Regions from separate parts of the Thioalkalivibrio sp. ALE16 genome, predicted to be linked through region 2. Evidence: predicted binding sites of a transcription regulator. Region 2 holds the regulator's gene; each other region holds the start of a gene.
The links. Region 2 encodes FliA, which starts transcription of late flagellar genes. Its sites were predicted from a motif close to GCTAAAGTTNNNNNNNNNNCNGCCGATA; they were not measured.
Positions count from the first base shown of each region.

Region 1: F627_RS0102775 (methyl-accepting chemotaxis protein) is a predicted target of FliA. The motif match lies at 4,785-4,812, and genes of this name have one in related genera.
Region 3: F627_RS0106515 (chemotaxis protein CheV) is a predicted target of FliA. The motif match lies at 1,303-1,330, and genes of this name have one in related genera.

Region 1 covers NZ_KB906355.1:175,792-182,976, reverse strand. Annotated here, with positions in the region: partial or broken gene F627_RS15520 (SEL1-like repeat protein) at 1-157, shown strand, start outside; gene F627_RS0102800 (GlxA family transcriptional regulator) at 386-1,441, opposite strand; gene F627_RS0102795 (OsmC family protein) at 1,576-2,157, shown strand; gene F627_RS0102790 (cupin domain-containing protein) at 2,765-3,244, shown strand; gene F627_RS0102785 (rhodanese-like domain-containing protein) at 3,379-3,801, opposite strand; gene F627_RS0102780 (hypothetical protein) at 4,077-4,703, shown strand; gene F627_RS0102775 (methyl-accepting chemotaxis protein) at 5,017-6,651, shown strand; gene F627_RS0102770 (hypothetical protein) at 6,763-7,041, shown strand; gene F627_RS0102765 (DUF3817 domain-containing protein) at 7,129-7,185, shown strand, end outside.
Region 2 covers NZ_KB906358.1:149,104-156,288, forward strand. Annotated here, with positions in the region: gene F627_RS0106100 (chemotaxis protein CheA) at 1-413, opposite strand, end outside; gene F627_RS0106105 (protein phosphatase CheZ) at 459-1,223, opposite strand; gene cheY (chemotaxis response regulator CheY) at 1,319-1,699, opposite strand; gene F627_RS0106115 (RNA polymerase sigma factor FliA) at 1,741-2,508, opposite strand; gene F627_RS0106120 (MinD/ParA family protein) at 2,505-3,329, opposite strand; partial or broken gene flhF (flagellar biosynthesis protein FlhF) at 3,498-4,605, opposite strand; gene flhA (flagellar biosynthesis protein FlhA) at 4,654-6,756, opposite strand; gene flhB (flagellar biosynthesis protein FlhB) at 6,756-7,185, opposite strand, start outside.
Region 3 covers NZ_KB906359.1:39,381-46,565, forward strand. Annotated here, with positions in the region: gene F627_RS0106500 (flagella synthesis protein FlgN) at 1-36, opposite strand, end outside; gene flgM (flagellar biosynthesis anti-sigma factor FlgM) at 52-366, opposite strand; gene flgA (flagellar basal body P-ring formation chaperone FlgA) at 473-1,162, opposite strand; gene F627_RS0106515 (chemotaxis protein CheV) at 1,458-2,396, shown strand; gene F627_RS0106520 (protein-glutamate O-methyltransferase CheR) at 2,602-3,417, shown strand; gene flgB (flagellar basal body rod protein FlgB) at 3,636-4,043, shown strand; gene flgC (flagellar basal body rod protein FlgC) at 4,071-4,490, shown strand; gene F627_RS0106535 (flagellar hook assembly protein FlgD) at 4,502-5,176, shown strand; gene flgE (flagellar hook protein FlgE) at 5,214-6,473, shown strand; gene flgF (flagellar basal-body rod protein FlgF) at 6,506-7,185, shown strand, end outside.

The sequences.
Region 1 (7,185 bases), on a different contig from region 2:
CGTGGAGGCCGACCTGCCCGGCGCCTGGGTCTGGTTCGCGCGCGCCGCCGATCAGGGCCACAAACCGGCCGCGGAGGCCCGCGACTACGTTCACCAGCAGCTCACCCCGGAGCAACGCCGCGACGCCGAGGCGCGCAAGGCCGAGATCTCCCGCTAGACCACCAGCGCGGGCAGCCGAAGCGCAGCAAGCAGAGGCCGACCAGCTCGCCCCCCCGCCCCGTCATGGCGAGGCCCCGCAGGGGCCGTGGCCATCTCCAAACGCAGCCCCCGACGTCCGCCTCGGCCAGCGCCCGGGCATCCCGTCAGCGATCGCCACGGCGCTGCGCGCCTCGCGATGACGGTGTCGGCCTGCGAAGGGGACACCCATCTTGACCCTATCCAGTCTTCAGCTCGCGGCCTTGTCCGGATGGGCCTGCCGGGCATCCAGGTCCGTGCCGGCAAAGAAGAGCCTGCGATAACGCCCCGGGGTGGTGCCCGTCAGCCGCCGGAACAGCTCCCGACAAAAAGATACGTCCTCGTATCCGACAGCAAAGCTGATCTCCTCGATGGACATCGTCGTAGTCTCGAGCAGGTGTTTGGCCCTTTCGATACGCAGGTTCTGCAGGTAATGCACCAGGGATACGCCGGTGGCCTGCTTGAAACGCCGCTTCAGGGTGCGTTCGGCCAGGCCGGATTCCTCGGTGAGCAAGCGGATCGCGGAGTGTTCGGCAAAATGCTGGCCCAGCCAGTCCTCGCACTGCCGCATTCGGGCGTCGGTATGGTCGGATTTCAGCACCAGCGGGGTATAAGGCCCCTGGCCTTCATCGTGCCACTTGAGTAGATACACCTTGGCGATGCGGATGGCCTCCACCGGGCCCAGATGGCGCGCGATGATATGCAAGGCCAGATCGTGCCAGGACGTGGTACCCCCGGCACTGACCATCCGCCCCGATGGGTCCGCCAGGACCAGATTGGGTTCGGGCAGGAATCGTACTTCCGGATAGTCGCGCCGGAACAGGTCCTGATACCCCCAGTGCGAGGTGGCGGCACACCCGGCCAAGAGGCCCGTTTCCGCCAGCATGATGGTTCCGGAGCAGGCCGAGTAGATGGATTTCCCGCCCTCGTAACAATCCCGAACCCAGCGCATCAGTTCCGGGTACCGACCATGGAAGGATTCATCCGGGCCCAGCCACAGCTCGGGCAGGATCACGATGGACGCCTCCGGCTGGTCGCGAATCGCGCAATGCGGCTGCACCGGAATGTCGTTTCCGCACAGAAAAGGCTTGCGTTCGCGGGCGACGATGCGCACCCGAAACCCGGCCTGGCTGACGGGCTCATGGCGAAGGCGTTGCCAGAGATTCCCGGCGGCCGACAGCACGTCCACCATGCCGTACAGCGCGGAACCTGCGGTTTCGGGGACGGCAACGATCAGCACCTCGACAGGCATGTCCGCGCGGCTCATCTGCGTCCTCCGGTGGCACGAACGCCACGCTTCTGGCTCGTCTGCCGCTTATGCGGTCGATTCCCCGGTTATAGCCTAAAGCTGCGTCACCATCCGATGGCGCGCAATGGTCCCTTCTCAAACGGAGAACAGCCATGAACACGCAAAACACGATGAACGGCCTGAACGTGGATCAGATGACCACGACCGTGCAGGCCCTGCAGGACAACCGCGAACTCGCGCAGTTCGAGTTCCGCGCCCGCAACACCTGGATCAGCGGAGGTGAGAACCGATCGACCATCAAGGACTTCTATGGCGCAGGTGCCGAAGACACCTCACGGAGTACCGGGTGGGAATTCACCAACGGCGAACCGCCGGTACTACTCGGCAACAACGAGGGCGCCAACCCGGTTGAATACCTGCTCCATGCACTGGCGGGATGCGTCACCACGACGACCGTGCTGCATGCCACCGCCCGGGGTATCCGTATCCGTTCGCTTTCGACTGAGCTGAAAGGAATGATCAATCTGGAAGGTCTCCTGGCGCTCAATGACGAGGTCCCCGCGGGCTATCAGGACATCGCCATCCAGATGCAGATCGACGCGGACTGCAGCGAGCAAGAACTGGACGACCTGCTCGGGTTTGCGCAGGACCACTCGCCGGTCTGCAACACGGTCTGCCGACCGGTCCCCGTCAGGATCGAACGGGTCTCTCATGCCGGGCGGTCGGCGGCCTGACGTCAGCGCCTGGGTGAACGCGCCCCTTGCAAGCGACCCGGTTTACAGGGTGACGGCGGCGCCAGCAGTACGCGCCGCCGTCTGCTGCGAAGGCCAAGGCTGGACCAGGGACGGTCCAGCGCTATAGCGAAGGCGCGAACGTGAGACCCATCTTCGCTCCCCACCGTTATTCGAGGCTGGCGCGATCCGCAGAATCAACGGGTCCGACCTTGCCTTTCGCTTCATGCCAACCCATTGAGGCTCTGGCCCCTGCTACATCCAGCACGGGCAGGAGCTTCGCCTGCAAGCAGGCTCCCACGGGCAACCGGGGGGGCAGACCTTGGCTCTTGTGCCCGCAACACGGGACGGGCAAAAGGCATGGTCTGACCCCTTCGGTACGGCCCCCTCGGTGCGCGCGTACGGAACCACTGCCGCAGTAGCGAAGGTGCGACGTGGTAACCGCAACATCCGCTCCCCCGCCGCAAGATTGTGGAAGCCACCCCGACCGGGCCAAGCCAGAATCCTGGATAAAGGCCGCGCGCACGCATCCCTGTGGCGGGGCCCATGACGGAGAAAAGGCTACGCCCGGCCCGCGGCCGGCCAAGCCATGGACCCCAGGAGGTGCCTCATGTACGACCACTCGATCCGGCCCACGGGAACGCTTCGCCGCCTGGCTGCATGGGCCGCCGCGCTCGCCCTGGCCGCCCCCTTGGCGAGCCTGGCGGCCGACGACGGCCAGGCCTTTATCTGGGCGCCGGACGCCCCCGATCTCGAATGGAACCCCTGCCCGGCCTTCATGCCCGACGACTGCCGCCTGGCTGTCCTCCAGGGCGACCCGGCCGAGCCCAACGCCGATGTGTTCTTCCTGCTGCCCGGCAACAGCACCGCGCCCCACCACTGGCACACCAGCGCCGAGCGCATGGTGCTGGTCCAGGGCGAGATGCAGGTGGACTACGACGACCAGGAACCGGTGGTGCTTCGACCCGGGACCTACGCCTATGGCCCGCCGCGCCTGGCACACACCACCCACTGCATCTCGGACGAGGACTGCATCCTGTTCATCGCGTTCGAAGAGCCGGTGGACGCGCACGAGACGCACGGTCACTGAGGGCAGCCGATCCCTGCCATTCGGGCTTGACGCCCCGGGCTCGTTCCAACGGGCGGGCAGAACGACAAGCCTTTGCGCAATGCGCCGGGTCTCGGCGCATTGCCGTCAACGAGGTAGGCAGGCGAATACGCGCCTTATTCGGTAGCGGCGTCGCGGGGCCACTCGCGAAAGCCTTCGCGAACCGAAAGGCAGCGGGTATACCCCAGGTCCCGCAGCAGCTCGGCGGCGCGCAGGCTGCGCCGGCCGCTGTTGCACAGGCACAGCAGGATCTGGTCCTGGGTGACGTGATGCCGGTTAATCAGGGAGATGAAGTGCTGGAAATCGCGATCGTCCGGCTCGTCCGCGTCCAGCAGCTCCTGCTCTTCCTCCGACAGGCCCCGACCCAGTAGCTGCTTCAGGCGGAACAGGGGCACCGGGACCGCCCCTTCCACCTCGCCCTCCAGTTCCAGCTCGAAGGGCTGACGGATATCCAGCAGCACCGCCAGACCAATATCCACCAGTTCGCGGGCCGCGTTGACGCTGATCTCCAGCTTTGGATCGTCCGTCTCGTTCACCATGCAGGCTCCTTTTGCGTCGGGGTTGTGAGGGCGCACGGGGTTCGCTTCAGCAGGCGCCCCTAGTTCCGATAGATTTCGCGAAACACCGCATGATTGCAAAAGGCCCGAAGCCCGACGCGCACGCGCGCTGGCCCTGCAGCGCCTCCACACACCAGTCCATGCCGCATGCATTGGGCCCCGTGGTTGTACGCGCCGGCCGAATCACCGGTCTCTCGCCTGCTCGAAGCGATTTTCGGGCACTATCGCAAGGGCAATCGTCCCCCATGGAGGCCCCCTTGACCGACGAGACTACCGGTGGAACCGAAGGCACGCTTCCCCTGCAACGCCTGGCCGGCTGGGCGCTTCGCGGCATCGCCGCCCTGACGGGCCTCGGCGGACTGCTGGCCTCGCTGGCCTTCTGGATGCTGGCGCAGGAGACACCGGAGCTCCCATGGCCGCACGTCTCCCTGATCCTGCTGCAGATCCTGTTCGGGATAGCCGTAGTCGCTTGGGTCGCGTTGTTGTGGCGACGCGCCCGGGCACTGGGAGCACTGGATACCCGGGACTATCCCGCCATCACCTGCGTTGTCGTCTGCATGCGGCTGGCGGGCGAGTTGCTGGCAACCGGCGTGGCCCTGTTCGCGCTGGCCCTGTCGGTGATCTCCCTGACGGCCGCAGAGCCCTTCGCGGGCGCAGCCGTTGCCGCGTTCGGGCTTGAAGCGGAACAGGTGGAAGCAATCGGCTGGGCACTGGCCGTGCTTGCAGCCCTCCTGTGGCCGCTGGCCGGGCTGTTTGCGGCCGGGATGATCCTGTTCGGGGCCTACCTGTTCGCCGACGCCATGATGGCCATGCTGGAGTACGTACGCGACCTACGGCGGATCCGCGAGACACTGGCATCGACCAGCGGGCGCGACCCGGAATGAGATGGCGGCCGGGCCAGGACCGCGGGTACCGGCCCGACCGGCGACCCACCACCTTGGGCGACCCTCGGCGCGGTTGATGTGGCTCAAGGTTTGGCGCGCGGGGCCGTTTCATCTGTCATCAGGGTAATGCCGCCGCCGGTGGCGTCCGCTGCCATGCGCGCGAACAAGGCGCGGCACCTGCCGGTAACACCGCAGCCGTCCGCGCACGACGCCCGCCCCCGGAATACCCGGGGCACGGACGCCTGCATGGATCGGCATTCCCCCGGCCCGGTACCTCGGGCTTACCCCTTCCAGGCCATACAAGGACCCGCCCATGAACCTCCGCTCGCTCTCCGTTCGATCCAAGCTGGTCATCACCATCGTGGTGCCCGTGGCCGCACTCCTGCTGCTGACGGCCCTGGCCGCCCGCGGCACGGCCAATATCGAAGAAGGCGTGCAGAACATCTACCACGACCGGGTCGTGCCCCTGCAGCAACTGAAGACCATCGCGGACAACTACGCGGTGCTGGTTATCGATGCCGTGAACAAGGCCGATGCCGGGCGCATGACCGCGGAAGAGGCCCTGGCCGACGTGCGCGAGGCGCGCACGGAGATCGCCACAATCTGGGAGGCCTACCTGGCCACGACGCTGACGCCCCGGGAACAGGAACTCGCCGATGGCGCCCGCTCCCTGTTCCGCGCGGCGAACGCGGACCTGGATCGTCTGGAGGCGGCGCTGGGCGGGATGTCGGGCGATGTGCAGGGCGAGCTCGATGCCTTCAACGGCCCGCTGTACGACAGCATCGACCCGATCAGCGACCAGATCACCGAGCTGGTCGACCTGCAGATCGACGTGGCCGGCGCGGAGGCCGAACGGGTATCGGAGTTCTACACCCAGGTGCTGGTGCGCAGCGGCGCCCTGATGCTGCTGGTCCTGATCGGGGTCGTGATTACCGGGGTGTGGACCTATCGCTCGGTAGCGCTCCCGATCGCGCACATGCGCCAGACGCTGGAGGGGATTGCTGGCGACCATGACCTGTCGCGCCGGGTGAATGTCGGTGCGGACGACGAGATCGGCGCGACCGCGACCGCCCTGAACAGCATGCTCGACCAGTTCCAGGACTCCATCCGCGAGCTGCGCACCCTGACCGACCAGATGGCCTCGGCCGCCGAGCAGTTGTCCGCGGTCAGCGCGCAGACCGACGGCAACATTGACCAGCAGCGTTCGCAGACCGAGCAGGTCTCGACCGCGATGAACGAGATGGCGGCGACGGTTCAGGAGGTCGCGCGCAACGCCTCCGATGCCGCCTCCTCCAGCCAGGAAGCCGACCAGGAGTCGCGCGCGGGCGGCGAGGTCGTGCGTACCGTCGTCAGCGACATCGGCCGCCTGTCCGGCGAGGTCGCCACCATCGAAGAAACCGTGCGCAACCTGGACGAGAAAGGTCAGCAGATCGGCTCGGTGCTGGACGTGATCCGCGGGATCGCGGAGCAGACCAACCTGCTGGCCCTGAACGCGGCGATCGAGGCCGCCCGCGCGGGCGAACAGGGCCGCGGCTTTGCGGTGGTCGCCGACGAGGTCCGCACCCTCGCCTCGCGCACCCAGGACTCCACCGCCGACATCCAGGCGATGATCGAGGCCCTGCAGGCGGGCACCCGCAATGCGGTCACCGCCATGGGTCGCGGACGCGAGATGGCGGAGGCCACCAGCAACGATGCCGAGCGCGCCGGCCAGGCGCTGGAATCCATCGTCCAGGCCATCGGCCGGATCAGCGACATGACCACGCAGATCGCGAGCGCCGCGGAAGAACAGAACGCCGTGGCCGAGGAGATCAACCGCAACATCTACGCGATCAACGACATCACCGGCGACACCGCCAATGGCTCGCGCCAGACCGCGACCGCCAGCCAGGAGGTCGCGGATATCGCCTCGCGGGTACGCGACCTGGCCTCCGCCTACCGCATCGCCTGATCCCCACGCAGGCGACCCAGGCGCGGCCCGCGCCACGGCGGCCACCGGACCCGGCTTCCGGGCACAACGATCGCGACGGTATAGTCGTGCGGCGTTTTCCCGGGAGGTCGCATGAGACTCTGGTCGAAATGGAAAAAAGGCGGCACGCTGCTGGCCGATGTGCTCAAGCGCAACGGGGTCGACCCCAGGGCGGCCGCTGCCAGGGAGGTCTTTCGCCAGATCCTGGACGATGCGGAGGCGGCGGCCGATGCCCGTCTGAAAGACGAGCAGGCCGACGGCTCGCTATCCCCGGACGAGCGCAACACCCGCTGGGAAGCGCTGTTCTTCGAGGAGATCCGCGCCCGGGCCAAGGACTACGCCCAATCCGCGCGCAACCAGGGCAAGAATTAACCCGCCCACACTGCCGGGTCCATTTCGTGGCGCCCGTCGCGCTTCGTGCTACCCTCCGCCGCGTTTCCCGACCCACCGGTCCCGCCCATGAAATTCTTCCGCCTGATCAGCGTCCTCGAGGGTTTGTCGCTCATTACCCTGCTG
Region 2 (7,185 bases):
GCGGCGGGCTCCGCCGCCACGTCCTCGTTGTTCGCCATGCGCCGGAGGTTTTCCACCAGGTCGGCCTCGGCGGGCGTGGGATCCACGCCGGAGCGCAGGTCCCCGAACATCACGTTCAGGGTATCCAGCACCCGCAGCATGGTGTCCATCAGGTGACTGTCCGCCCGCCGCTCACCGTTACGCAGCAGGTTGAAGACGTCCTCCGCGTGATGGCACACGGTCACCAGGGGGTCCAGGCTCAGGAAGCCGGCTCCGCCCTTGATGGTATGGAAGCTACGAAAGACCGCATTCAGCAGATCCCGGTCATCCGGATTCTGTTCCAGGTCGATGAGTTGCTCGTTGAGCCCCTCCAGCAGTTCCCCGGCCTCGATCAGGAAGTCCTGAAGGATTTCGTCATTGGGGTCGATGGCCATTCAGTCTCTCCGGTCGCGTGGCGCCATTCGCATGAGGGGAACTGCCTAGAAGCCCAGGCTCGATAGCAGATCGTCCACCTCGTCCTGTCCTTGAACGACATCCGCGGCGGAATCTTGAGTCTTGGGCACGCTGGGACCGTGACCCTTGCGGTCCGCCTCGCGTTGTTCAAGCGACGCCTCGGCCGCCTCGACCTGCTCCATGCGCCCACTGGAGAGCCGGATCAGGGACACCAGGTTCTCTTCCAGGTCGGTCACCAGCTGGATCACGCGGCGAATCACCTGGCCGGTAATGTCCTGATAGCTCTGTGCCATCAGCACCTCGGAGAGCAGCCGGCGCAGCTCCTCGGTGTCTTCCCCCGCCTGCGCGAAGAACGTGTCGAGCTCGCGGGCAAAGTCCCGGAACTCCTCCACCGAGAGCTGGCGGTTGCGAAAGCGCGTCCACTTCGCCGTCAGGTCGGCCGCCTGCTGGCTGAACGACTCCGCGATCGGCAGGCTCGACTCGATGGCATTCATGGTGTCGTGGGCCGCCTGTTCGGTCATCGTGACCACGTAATTCAGGCGTTCCTTTGCGTCCGGGATCTCCGCCTGGGTCAGTTCGACCAGACGCGAATCGCCGCGGAAGCTTTGCAGGGCCTCGTGAAGATCACGGGTCAGCTTGCCCAGCTCGTCGAAGAGTTCGCGGTCATAGGGGCGTGCCAGATCCTGCACCAGCGCCCGGGCGCCCGTGTCGTCGCCCGCCTCCAGCGTCTTGACCAGCTGCCGCGCAAGCTCCAGCTGATCGTCGCGTGGTGGGTGTTCCTGTTCAGTCATGAGAAGCCTCTTGCGGGTACGGCGCGGAAGGTTTCGGACAACGCCCGCGGCGGTCGGTGCCACGGGCGCCGGGCATATCGGTCACAGGCGCATGATTATCCCTGTGCTTCAATGCGTTCGAAGATCTTGTCGATCTTTTCCTTCAGCGTCTCGGCGGTGAACGGCTTGACCACGTAGCCGTTCACGCCCGCCTCGGCCGCCTCGACGATCTGGTCGCGCTTGGCCTCCGCCGTCACCATCAGCACCGGCATGGACTTGAGGTTCGGGTCGGCGCGCACGGCCTTCAGCAAGTCGATCCCCGGCATGTTGGGCATGTTCCAGTCGGTGATCAGAAAGTCGAAATCCCCGTTCTGCAGCATCGGCAGCGCGGTGCTGCCGTCGTCGGCTTCCTGGGTATTGTTGAAGCCAAGATCACGCAACAGGTTCTTGATAATGCGCCGCATCGTGGAAAAGTCGTCCACGATGAGAATCTTCATTCCCTTGTCCACACGTCACTCCGGGATTCGTAGGGTGGGTTTTAGAATAACTGCAAAGCCGTACCGTCTTCGAGCCACGAACCCAGGCGGGCACGCAGTCGAATGGTGGCCTGACTTCGGATCTGGCTGACGCGCGACTCGGTCACGCCCAGCACGGCACCGATCTCGCGCAGGTTGAGCTCTTCGATGTAGTAGAGCGACAGCACCAGCCGCTCGCGTTCGGGGAGGTCGCCGAGGGCTTCGGCCAGTTCCTGACGGAACTCACCGGCCTCGAGGGTGCGGGCCGGCGACACCTCCTGCCCTTCGATCACGCGATCAGCCCCGTCGTCACCCCCGCCGAGGTCGTCCAAAGCGAACAGGTGGGCCCCGGCGTGATCCTGCAGCATCTCGTAGTACCGGTCGATCGGCACGTCCAGCTCGGCGGCGACCTCGCTGCCACGCGCCGCCCGCCCCTCGCGCGCCTCGACGGTCTGGATCGCCGCGGCAATACGCCGACTGTTGCGGTGCACCGAACGCGGTGTCCAGTCACTGCGGCGCAGCTCGTCGATCATCGCGCCACGGATGCGGATGCCGGCGTAGGTGGCAAAGGTCGCGCCCTGGCCGCCCTCGAACTGGCGCGCCGCCTCGAGCAGCCCGATCATGCCCGCCTGAATCAGATCATCCACCTGCACCGAGGCGGGGAGCCGCGCCATCAGGTGATGGGCGATGCGGTGGACCAGCTCGACGTGATCGGCAATCAGCTGTTCGTGTCCGCCGCTGGCCGCGGAGGTCGCCTGATAGCCGGAAAGTCGATTACGCGTCGTCATCATGCGCTCTGCAGCATCCGTTCCACGAAAAACCCGACGCCACCGTGGTCACCGCCCCCCACCGGCCAGCGGTCCACGGTCCGTGCCAGTTCGGCAAAGGCCTTCCCCGCCGGGCTCCCGGGGTACTGCTGTACCACTGGCGCGCGTTTCTGCACCGCCTTGCGCAGGTGATCGTCCATCGGAATATAGCCGGCCAGGTCGAGCACCACCTCCGGCAGGTAGTTGCCGCAGACGGTATTGAGCTTCTGCATCAGTCGCTCGGCGCCTTCGCGGCCGTCGACCATGTTCGTCACCATGCGGAAGCGACGCAGGCCATGATCGCGGTGCAGGACCTTGATCAGGGCATAGGCGTCGGTAATCGAGGCGGGCTCGTCGCAGACCACCACCAGGGTCTCCTGGACCGCGCGGCAGAACGACGTCACGGATTCCTGCAGGCCGGCCGCGGTGTCCACGATCAGCACATCCAGGGGTTTGCGATAGGCGCTGAAGGCATGGATCAGACCGGCATGCTCGGCCGGCGTCAGGTTGGCCATCGCCGCGATCCCCGAAGCCGAAGGCACCACCTTTACCCCGTCCGGCCCCTGGACGAGCACATCCTCCAGGCTGTCCACATCACCGGTCACCAGGTCGTGCAGCGTGCGCTCGGGACGCATCCCCAGCAGCAGGTCCACGTTGGCCAGGCCCAGATCGGCGTCGAACAGCATGACCTCGCGCCCGAGCCGGGCCAGGCCCACCGACAGGTTCACCGATACGTTGGTCTTGCCCACCCCGCCCTTGCCCGAGGCAACCGCGATGACCTTCAACGGCTTGTTAGTGCGTGGCATAGCGCCCCTTCCCGACCGGTTGAATCAGTTCCAGCGTGGCGGGCTCCGCCGCCCGTGCCGGACGTGCCTGGGCGCGCGCGCGTCGCGGCGGTTCCATCTCCGCCAGGCGCTCGGCCGCCCAGGTCTCGCGGGCATTGGCCGCTGCCCCGGGTTCATCGGCGGCATCCTCCAGGGCCAGTCGGGTCAGATACCCGGTATCGACCCGGTGAAAGTCCTCGGCAATACGCTGGCCATCACTGACGAACCCCAGCCCCAGGTGCTGATCGAGCAGTACGGACAGGACCTCGCCCAGCTCCTCGGCCTCGTCCAGCTTGGTCAGCACCAGCGCCGAGGGCTCCGCCTTGCGAAATGCCTCCAGCACCCGCCGCAATGCGCTCCCCTGGGTCGTCGCCGACACCACCAGCCAGCTCTCGGCCCGGATGTCCGGCGGCAGGTGCGCGAACAAGGATTCGTCCTCCACTGCCCGCGGGGCCAGTCCCGCCGTATCCACCAGGATCAGGTGCCCATCCTCCACGCGGCGCGCCAGTTCGCGCAACTCTCGCGCGTTCTGCAGCACCCGCACCGAGATCCCCGCCATCTGGGCGAAGGCCTGCAACTGGCGCGTGGCCCCGATGCGCTGGCTGTCCAGGGTGACCAGCGTAACCGAATCCGGGCCCATGCGGCGGATCTGGCGCAGCGCGATGCGGGCCAGCGTGGTGGTCTTGCCAACGCCGGTGGGCCCGACGAGTGCCAGCAGGCCGCCCTCGTCCAGGATGTCCGGTCGGTGGGTGGCAATCGCGCCCGACAACCGTGCCCGCAGGCGTTCCCAGGCCTGTTCCGGCGAGCTGTCATCGAGAATGCTTCCGGCCAGGCTGCGCGCCAGGGCCTCGCTGAACCCGCGGTCGATCAGGCGCGCCTTGCATTCCGCCGCCAGCGGGTGGCGGGCCGCCCAGCGCGCCTCTTCGCTCTCCGCATACTGGCGCGTCATCAGGCTGCGCAGGTCGCGCAGCTCCTGCCGCATGGCGGTCAGCTCCGGGTCGGCCGGCCACGACGCTGCGGCCTGACCGGCGCCGCGCTCGCGAGCCGGCCGGGCGGTTGTGCTCGCTTCGCGGCTCGTCGCGGGCGCGTCCTGCGCGGCTACCGGCTCCGACGCTGCGCCGTCCTCCAGCGCCGCGACCACCTCCAGCCAGCCGTCGACCCGGCGACTGGACAGGATGACCGCGTCCTCGCCCTGCTGCTCGCGCACCTGGCGCATCGCGTCACGCATGTCCCGGGCCCGATATCGTCTGACGTTCATGCTTTTTCTCCTGCGCCGCTCGCGCGGCGGAACCCTTCATCGTGTCGTTCAGGCGGACTGCTTCTGCGACTCTTCCTGGCCGACGGTGGCGACCACCCGGATCCGGCGATTGTCCGGAATCTCGGTGAAGGCCAGCACGGTCAGACTGCGGACCGCGCCGCGCAGCCACCCGGCGATCCAGGAGCGGATCTCCGGTGCCACCACCAGGACCGCCGGCTGTCCGGCCGTCTCCTGGCGGCGGGCCGCATCGGCCACCGAGCGCTGCAGCCGCTCCGCCAGCCCGGGCTCCAGTCCAACCGTGCCGCCCGAGCTCCCCTGCAGGGACTTATGCAAGAGCTGTTCCAACGACGGATCCAGCGCGATCAGGGGCAGCTCGTCCTCCGGCCCCACCAGGTCCTGCACGATCGAGCGCGCCAGGGCCACCCGCACCGCCGCGGTCAAAGTGCCGGGATCCTGACTCTTGACCCCCTCGTCTGCCAGGGTTTCGGCGATCGTGCGCAGGTCGCGGATCGAGACTTGCTCGGCCAGCAGGTTCTGCAGCACCTTCAGCACGATGGACAGGGACAGCGTCTTGGGCACCAGGTTTTCCACCAGCTTCGGCGAATGGCGCGCCAGCTGGTCGAGCAGGTGCTGCGCCTCCTCGTGGCCGATCAGGCGATGCGCGTTCTCGCGGAACACCTGTGACAGATGGGTCGCGATCACCGTGGCGCAGTCGACCACGGTATAGCCGGCACCCTGGGCCTGGTCGCGGTCCGCCGGGTCGATCCAAAGCGCATCCAGATTGAACGTCGGGTCCTTGGTCGGCGTGCCCGGCACCGTCCCGAACACCTCGCCCGGATTGATCGCCAGTTCGCGCTCGGGGAAGACCTCGGCCTCGGCCACGGTCACGCCCAGCAGGCTGATGCGGTAGGCATTCGGGCTCAGTTCGAGGTTGTCGCGGATATGCACCGGCTGCAGCAGGAATCCCAGCTCCTGCGAGAGCTTGCGCCGCACGCCCTTGATCCGGCCCATCAGCTGGCCGTCCTGGGTGCGATCCACCAGCGGGATCAGGCGATAGCCCACCTCCAGCGACACCAGATCCACCGGCGGCACGTCTTCCCAGGTCAGGTCGCGATCCTCGGACCGGGCCCCGCCCTCGTCCTCCTGCGGGATGCGCTCCACCTCCACCTCGGCCTCGCGGGCCTGGCGCTTGAGCAGGTATGCCCCGCCGAAGATAAGCGCGGCCAGGCCCAGGAACACGGCATTGGGCATGCCCGGCACGATCCCCAGTGCGGCGATCACACCCCCGGCCACGTACAGCACGCGCGGGTTGGAGAACATCTGGCCGAAGACCTGCTGCCCCATGTCCTGGCTGCTGGTCACGCGGGTCACGATGATCGCGGTCGCGGAGGACAGCACCAGCGACGGGATCTGCGCGACCAGACCATCGCCGATGGTCAGTAGCACGTAATTGGTCGCGGCATCGCCGATCGTCATGCCGTGCTGGACGGCCCCGATGGTCAGGCCGCCGATGATGTTCACGAACAGGATCAGGATGCCGGCGATCGCGTCACCGCGAACAAACTTGGAGGCCCCGTCCATGGAGCCATAGAAGTCCGCCTCGCTGGCGATCTCCTCGCGGCGCTTGCGCGCCTCTTCCTGGGTCAGGATGCCGGCGTTCAGGTCGGCGTCGATCGCCATCTGCTTGCCGGGCATGGAATCCAGGGTGAAGCGGGCGCTGACCTCGGAGACTCGCCCCGCGCCCTTGGTCACCACCACGAAGTTGATGATGATCAGGATGGCGAACACCACCAGGCCGACGGTGTAGTTGCCGCCCACCACGAAGTCGCCGAAGGCCTGGATCACCTTGCCCGCCGCGTCGGTCCCGGTATGGCCTTCCAGCAGGATCACCCGCGTAGACGCGATGTTCAGCGCCAGGCGCAGCAGCGTCGCGACCAGCAACACGGTCGGGAACACGGCGAATTCCAGCGGCCGCGGCGTATACACCGCAACCATGATCACCACCAGCGAAAGCGCGATATTGAAGGTGAACAGCACGTCCAGCGCCAGCGGCGGGAGCGGCAGCACCATCATCGACAGCATGGCGATCAGCAGGATCGGCGCGCCGAGTCCCCACTTGCCGACGTTCCCGAGGCGGTCGAAGAAGGCCATCAGCGATCCCTCCGCTTGCCGCGCTGCTTGTCCGGATCGAGGTAATCCTCCGGCACTGGCAGGTCATCCGGCATCTGCGCGTCGGCGTCGGCCCGCTTGAGCTGGTAGACATAGGCCAGGATGCGTGCGACGGCGACGAACAGGCCGTTGGGGATCTCCTGGTTCAGGTCCGTGGTGAAATAGATCGCGCGGGCGACGCGCGGCGCCTCGACGCGGACGATCGCGTGTTCGTCGGCGACCGCACGGATCGAGGCCGCGACCTCGTCGGCGCCCTTGGCCACTACCTTGGGCGCCGCCATGCGCGAGGCCTCGTAGACGATGGCCACGGCGTAATGGGTCGGGTTGGTGATGATCACGTCGGCCTTCGGGACCTCCTCCATCATCCGCCGCTGCGCCATCTCCTGCTGCAGCTGGCGGACCTTCTGCTTG
Region 3 (7,185 bases), on a different contig from region 2:
GGAGCGCAGCAGGCGATGGCGCGTGTCGGTGTTCATCGGTGAGGTCCGTGATTAGCGCAGCAGGCGCTCGAGGTCGATCATGCGGTCGGCCAGCTGTTCGTTGTCCACCGGGTAGTTGCCGCTGGCGATCGCCTCGCGCAGCTCGGCCACACGCGCCGCGTCGAACGGGGCATTCTCGCCGGCGCTGGCGGCCGAACTCATCGCCTGGGCGGCGCCGGTCAGGGTAAGCGAATCGTTACCGGTGGTCGCGGCGCTATCCGACCCTTGCGCCCGGTTGGGCGCGCCGCTGGAGTCCTCGCGGCCCTTGACCGTGGAGCTCTGGCCGTCGGGGCGCAGACTGTTCGTATTGAGGCCCTTGATATCCATTGTGCCGTCCTGTCGTTGTAACTGTGCTGCAAGTGTTTACGGCCGCGTGTGCTGAAACTGTAGCCCTGTGGCGGTGGTTTTTTTAACACCGATCACAGAGTCGGCATCAAAGTGTCACCCGGACGTGCCCGGAGGGCTGGATTTCGCCCTCGACCACGCGCCCGGACGAGGTGTTCTTGACCCGGATGCGGTCCCCGAGGCTGCCGTTTTCCAGGGCCTCGCCCTGCATGCGGATGGCGATCGAGCCGTTTTCGGCAAGGATCGTGACCCGCTGGCCGCGGCTGACGATCTCGCGCTGGGTGACGTGCTGTGTGCCGATGATCTGGCCCGGACGAATGCTGCGCCGGGTCTGCTGACCGATGAGGGCCGACTTGTCTTCATGATAACTGCCCGCGTGGCGTGACGTCTCGATGCGCTGGAAGCGCAGATCGCCGCTGGTCAGCGTGTGCTGGCGAGGGAGGTTGCGACTGGCCACCAGCACCTGAGCGTAACGTTCCACCGTGGCCGGGACATACAGCTGCCAGGTGACCGGGCCCGCACACTGAAGGTGGATCGCGGTATTGCCGTCGCGGCGGCCGCCGGGCGGGAAACGGGCGTTGAGTCCGTCATGGCAGTAGGCCAGCCGGAGCCGGTTGTCGAGCTGGCCGATCTCGATATTGATGTCGTCGCTATGTTCGGCGTCCAGCTCCTGCAACAGAAACTGTTCCGCGGCCGCGCGGATCTCCGCAACGGGGTGGATCTCGGCGTGGGCCGGCACGGAGAGCGCGAACCACGCCACGAGAGCCATGAGCCCCATGGGGATGCAGCGTGATGTACAGGTTGTATGTGGATGCATATGCCGGTCCTCGCCGCCCGAGGGAATACCCCGGGTCTGCCGCGTCCGTTCGCGGACCCGAAGCTATGCAGGTTTGATGCCAGTTGTCCGGGCGGTGCCCGACTCAAGGCCCGGCGTTCAATGCCGTTATCCCTGGGAAGCGGCGCCAGAAGGCGCATACAGGCGATTGCAAATGACAGCCCGGGGGTGCGCGGTGCACACTGAGCTCCCGGGAGCGGCTCGCGGCAGATGGGCGCGGGACAAGGAGAGCAGCACCATGAGTCAATTCATTGACGATGTGAACCAGCGAACGCAGCTGGTGGGTCAGAACCGGATGGAACTGCTGCTGTTCCACCTGGGTGGATCACAGACCTTCGGAATCAACGTGTTCAAGGTGCGCGAGGTGATCCCGTCGCCGCCGCTGCGCCAGATCCCGGGGTCGATGAGTGTGGTGCGCGGTGTGGCTACGCTGCGGGGCGGCACGGTGCCGATTATCGATCTGGCGCGCGCCATGGGCCTGCGCAGCGCGGCCGGTGCCAGCGACAGCGGCGACCAGAAGGTGGTGGTCACCGAGTTCAACCGTTCGGTTCAGGGGTTCTGGGTGTCGGCCGTGGACCGGATCGTGAATGTGAACTGGCAGGACGTGAAGTCCCCTCCGCGTGGTACGGGGCGCGAGTCCTTCCTGGTCGCGGTCACCGAGATCGACAACAAGCTGGTCGAGATCATCGACGTGGAACGGGTGCTTTCGATCGTCAATCCTCTGCCGACCGAGGTCTCCGAGTCCATCCGAGCGGACGCCACGCCAGCGGGGGGGCGCAAGGTCGTGATCGTTGACGACTCGGTCGTGGCGCGCAAGCAGATCGAGGGGGCGATTCGCGGTCTCGGGTTCGAATACGAGGTTTTCAAGGATGGTCAGGAGGCGCTCGACTTCCTGGAGCAGAAGGCCGGGGAGGGCCCGGTTCGCGACCAGATCGAGCTGGTGATCTCGGACATCGAGATGCCACGCATGGACGGCTATACGCTGACGGCGCGGATCCGGGACAATCCCGCCCTGAAAGATCTGAAGGTGCTGCTGCATTCCTCGTTGAGCGGCGAGTTCAATACCGACATGGTCAAGCGCGCCGGGGCCGATGCGTTTCTCTCGAAATTCAACCCCGACGAACTGGCCAACGCGGTGCTCGACCAGACCGGGCGCGAGGATCAACAGGTCGAATGACCGCCGGGGGGAACGGGGTTGCCGCCCGGCAAGGCCGGGGCGGCGTCACATGGCCGACAAGGGCCCAGTGTCGTGTCCCGCCTGCGACACCGTATACTGAAACCCGCTACCGGGGATTCCCCCTGCGTTTCGTGGCGCGGGCGCCGCTGTCAAGGACTCGTCATCAGGATGCTAATCACCATGGACTGTGCTCGGGGATGAACCGGTGATCGATTCCCGCGATTACGAGGAGTTTTCCCGCTTCCTGCAGGACTGCTGCGGCCTGGTGCTGGGTGACAGCCGTCAGTATCTGGTGTCGAGCCGACTGTCCCGGCTGCTCGACGAGTTCGACTTCAAGAGCGTGCCGGAGCTCCTGCACGCGATGCGGCAAGCCCCGAATCCGCGGCTGCGCACCCGTGTGATCGACGCGATGACGACCAACGAAACCTCGTGGTTTCGCGATGGCTTTCCGTTCGAGATCCTCCGGCATGTGTTGTTGCCGGAGCTGGCTGCGAAGGGAAGCAGCATCAAGGTCTGGTCTTCCGGCTGTTCCAGTGGCCAGGAGGCCTACAGCATCTCCATGGTCGTCTCCGAGTGGGAGGAATCCCGCCCCCCGCGCAAGGTGCCGGTATCCATCCTGGGGACGGACCTGTCGGAGAAGATCCTGGATGACGCCCGGCGGGCGGTCTACGACGGCCTGAGTATTGTGCGCGGGTTGAGCGAGAGCCGCCGCGCGCGCTTCTTCGAGACCGTGACGGACGGCCACAAGGTCGTTCCCGAGGTCCAGCGGCGCTGTCGTTTTCAGAAGCTCAACCTGATCGACAGCTACGCGGCACTGGGCAAGTTCGACCTGGTGTTCTGCCGCAACGTGCTGATCTATTTCTCCGGCGAGACCAAGCGACAGGTTCTTGACGGTATTGCCCGGCAGATGAATCCGGGCGGCTATCTGTTTCTTGGCGCTTCGGAGACGGCCGGCCCGTACACCAAGGCCTTCGAGACGGTTCGCACCGACTACGGCTCGGTCCTCCGGCTCAAATCCTGACGCCCCTCCGTCGCAGGGCCGCCAGGTCCGAAACGCCCGCGCAATGCGGCCGCGACTCGAATTGCCCCCTTCCCACGTTTCCCGCTAAGGGCGTCCCCAGCCGAGACGGATTCCCGTCGCTGGCATAGCGATTGCATCGGTCTCCTCGCAAAGGGCCGCAATGGCTGCGTCCCGGTTCTGGTAGCGAGGGTCCGCCACGGGCGGACAGGACGGAAACGATGAGTCTCTCTCTCGACAAGGCGATGGGCATCCTGCCGCAGGCGGTCAACGTGCGCGCCCAGCGCATGGAGCTGCTGGCCTCCAACATCGCCAATGCGGACACCCCGAACTACAAGGCGCGCGATATCGACTTTCGCGCGGTGCTCGAGTCCGCGGCGGGGAGCGGCAATCACTTGCCCATGGCGCGTAGCCAGGCGGCGCATATCGACCCCAATGCCGGGGCGATGAACGGGCAGGCCGAGGCGCTTTATCGCGTCCCGTCGCAGGCGTCCCTGGATGGCAACACGGTGGATCCGCAGATGGAACGTGCCGCCTTTGCCGAGAACGCGATCCAGTACCAGAGCAGTCTGGAATTCCTTAACCGCCGGGTCTCCGGCATCCGCGAAGCCCTGAGGGGCGACCGTTAACGCGGGCCTGATCGGGAGATCGATGTCGTGAGCAACATGTTCAGTCTGTTCAATACCTCGGCTTCGGCGCTGTCGGCGCAGTCGGTGCGCCTGAATACCGTCGCCTCGAATCTGGCCAACGCGAACACCGCCGCCACCAACCCGGACGAAGCGTATCGCGCCAAGCAGGTGCTGTTCCAGAGCGTGATGGATCAGGCCAACCCGAATGGTGCGGCGACGTCCGTGCGGGTGGCCGGCGTGACCGAGTCGCAGGCCCCGCCACAGGCCCACTACGAGCCGCACCATCCGCAGGCGAACGAGGAGGGCTACATCTTCCGCCCGGCGATCAGCGTGGTCGAGGAGATGGCCAACATGATGTCCGCCTCGCGCAACTACGAAGCGAACGTCGAGGTGATGGAGACCTCGCGTCAGCTGCTCCAGCGCACATTGCAGATCGGCCAAGGCTAGAGGAGCCCGCCATGACACAGATTTCCCCCGAATTGCTGGATCGCCTCGGCCTGTCGCGCCCGGAGAAGAAGCCGGAAGGCGAGATGGACCGCCTCGGGCAGTCCGACTTCCTCAAGCTGATGACCACCCAGCTGGAGAACCAGGACCCGATGGAGCCGATGGATAACGGTGATTTCCTCGGCCAGATGGCGCAGTTCTCCACCGTGACCGGCATCGAGCAGCTGTCCAAGTCCTTCGAGAAGCTGGCGCAGTCCCTGGGGCAGAACCAGACGCTGCAGGCGGCTTCGCTGGTTGGCAAGGATGTACTGGTGCCCGTCGAGTTTGGCGAGCTGGGGCCCGACGGGCGGGTGAACGGCGCGGTCGATCTGGAGCGCGCCACCGAAGAGCTGCAGATCGACGTGTACAGCCCTAATGGCGAGCGCATTCGCCGCATGAATATGGGCGCTGCCGGCAGCGGCCTGCAGGAGTTCACCTGGGACGGCATGCGCGACGACGGCACCTTCGCGCCACCGGGGGTCTACGAATTCAAGGCCACGGCCCGCTCCGGGACCCAGTCGGAGGCCGTGGATACCTTTCTGGATGCCCGCGTGGAAAGCGTCGCGGTGGGCAGTGACTCCGGGCTGGCACTGACCGTGCAGGGCCTGGGCGAGATCAGCTTTTCGGATGTACGGCGGATTGGCGGCTGACGCCCCGCAACAAGAACCCTGACGGAGGAAACACCCCATGCCCTTCAATATCGGATTGAGCGGACTCAACGCGGCCCAGGCCGATCTGCAGACCACCGGTAACAATGTGTCCAACTCGGGGACCACGGGGTTTAAACGTTCCCGTGCCGAGTTCGGCGATGTGTTCGCCCAGAGCTTCGGCGGGATCAGCCAGACAGCCATCGGCTCCGGCACACGACTGCAGGCGGTCACCCAGCAGTTCTCGCAGGGACGGACCGAGTTCACCGAGAACGGCCTGGACCTGGCGATCAACGGAGAGGGTTTCTTCGTCCTTAATGACCAGGGCAGCACGGTGTACAGCCGGGCGGGGGCCTTCCAGGTCGACCGCGACGGCTACCTGGTGAACAACCAGGGCCTGCGCCTGCAGGGCTATGACGAGGCGGGTGGTACGAATCTCGGGGATTTGCGTCTGCAAACCGATACGGCCGCCCCTCAGGCCACCGAGAATCTCGAGGCACTGATTAATTTGCGTTCGGATGCGCCGGCTTTGAGTGCCGATCCGGACGATTTTGATCTCGAGGATCCGGAGACCTACAACTTCTCGACCTCGCTCACGATGTATGACTCTCTGGGCATTGCGCGGGACGCCAACCTCTACTTCGTGAAGACGGGGCAGAACGAGTGGAACGCCCATGTCGCGGTGCGTCAAGACGATGGTGAGCTGGTAGAGGTTCAGTATCCAGATGACCCGGCTACTCCTGGTACACCGGCATCTGCGCTAACACTGGACTTTGGCCCAAGCGGTCAGTTGAACGGTGTTAGTCCCGCTGCAGAGGGATTATTCGTCCCGGGCACTAGCTTGGACGGGGCAGATGATCTGGAATTCGATATCAGCTTCGACGGTACGACCCAGTTCGGCGGAGATTTTTCCGTCAATGACCTGAATCAGGACGGCTTTGCCTCTGGACAGCTCACCGGTATCGACATCGATCAAACCGGCGTGGTGTTCGCTCGTTTCACCAATGGGCAGTCCACGGAGCTGGGTCAGCTGGCGCTGGCGAATTTCCCCAATCCGCAGGGCCTGGAACAGCTGGGTGACAACAACTGGGCCGAAACCTTTGCAGCAGGTGATGTGCGCCTGGATCGGCCCGGATCCAGCAACTTGGGGTCGGTGCAGGCCGGGGCGCTGGAGGCCTCGAACGTGGATATCGCCCAGGAGCTGGTGAACCTGATCACCGCGCAGCGCAACTTCCAGGCGAATGCGCAGACGATCTCCACGGCCGACCAGGTCACCCAGACGATCATCAATATCCGCTAAGTATCGGATAAGTTGGTAAAGAGGGCTTGAGCATGGATCGATTTCTGTACATCGCGATGTCCGGTGCGAAGGAGACGATGCACGCACAGGCCATCAACAATCACAACCTCGCCAACGCCAATACCGACGGCTTCCGCCAGGCCCTGGCCACCGCGGATACGGTGCCGGTACGCGGCCCGGGCTATGCCTCGCGGGACTACACCCAGGTGGGTAACGAGGCGGTGGATTTCAGCAAGGGCAAGATGCAGAGCACCGGCCGTGATCTGGACATCGCCATCGAGGGCGAGGGGTTCATCGCGGTGCAGGGACCGGAAGGGGTGGAGGGCTATACCCGGGCCGGTTCGCTGCATGTGGATGCCTTCGGCCTGCTGCGCACCGCGCAGGGCCACCAGGTCCTGGGGGATGGCGGGCCGATTGCCATCCCGCCGGCGGAGCAGATCGAGATCGGCACCGACGGGACGATCAGCGTGCGCCCGCTGGGCGTGGGTCCGGAGGCCCTGGCGGCGGTGGAACGCATCCGCCTGGTCAACCCGGATACGGACGAGCTCCAGCGGGGTGATGACGGTCTGTTCCGCCTGGCGGATGGCGGCGAGGCGCCGGCGGATGCCGAGGTGCGCGTCGTCTCCGGGATGCTGGAGGGCAGCAACGTGAACACGGTGGAGGCCCTGACCCGAATGATCGAGCTGTCCCGTCACTTCGAGATGCAGGTGAA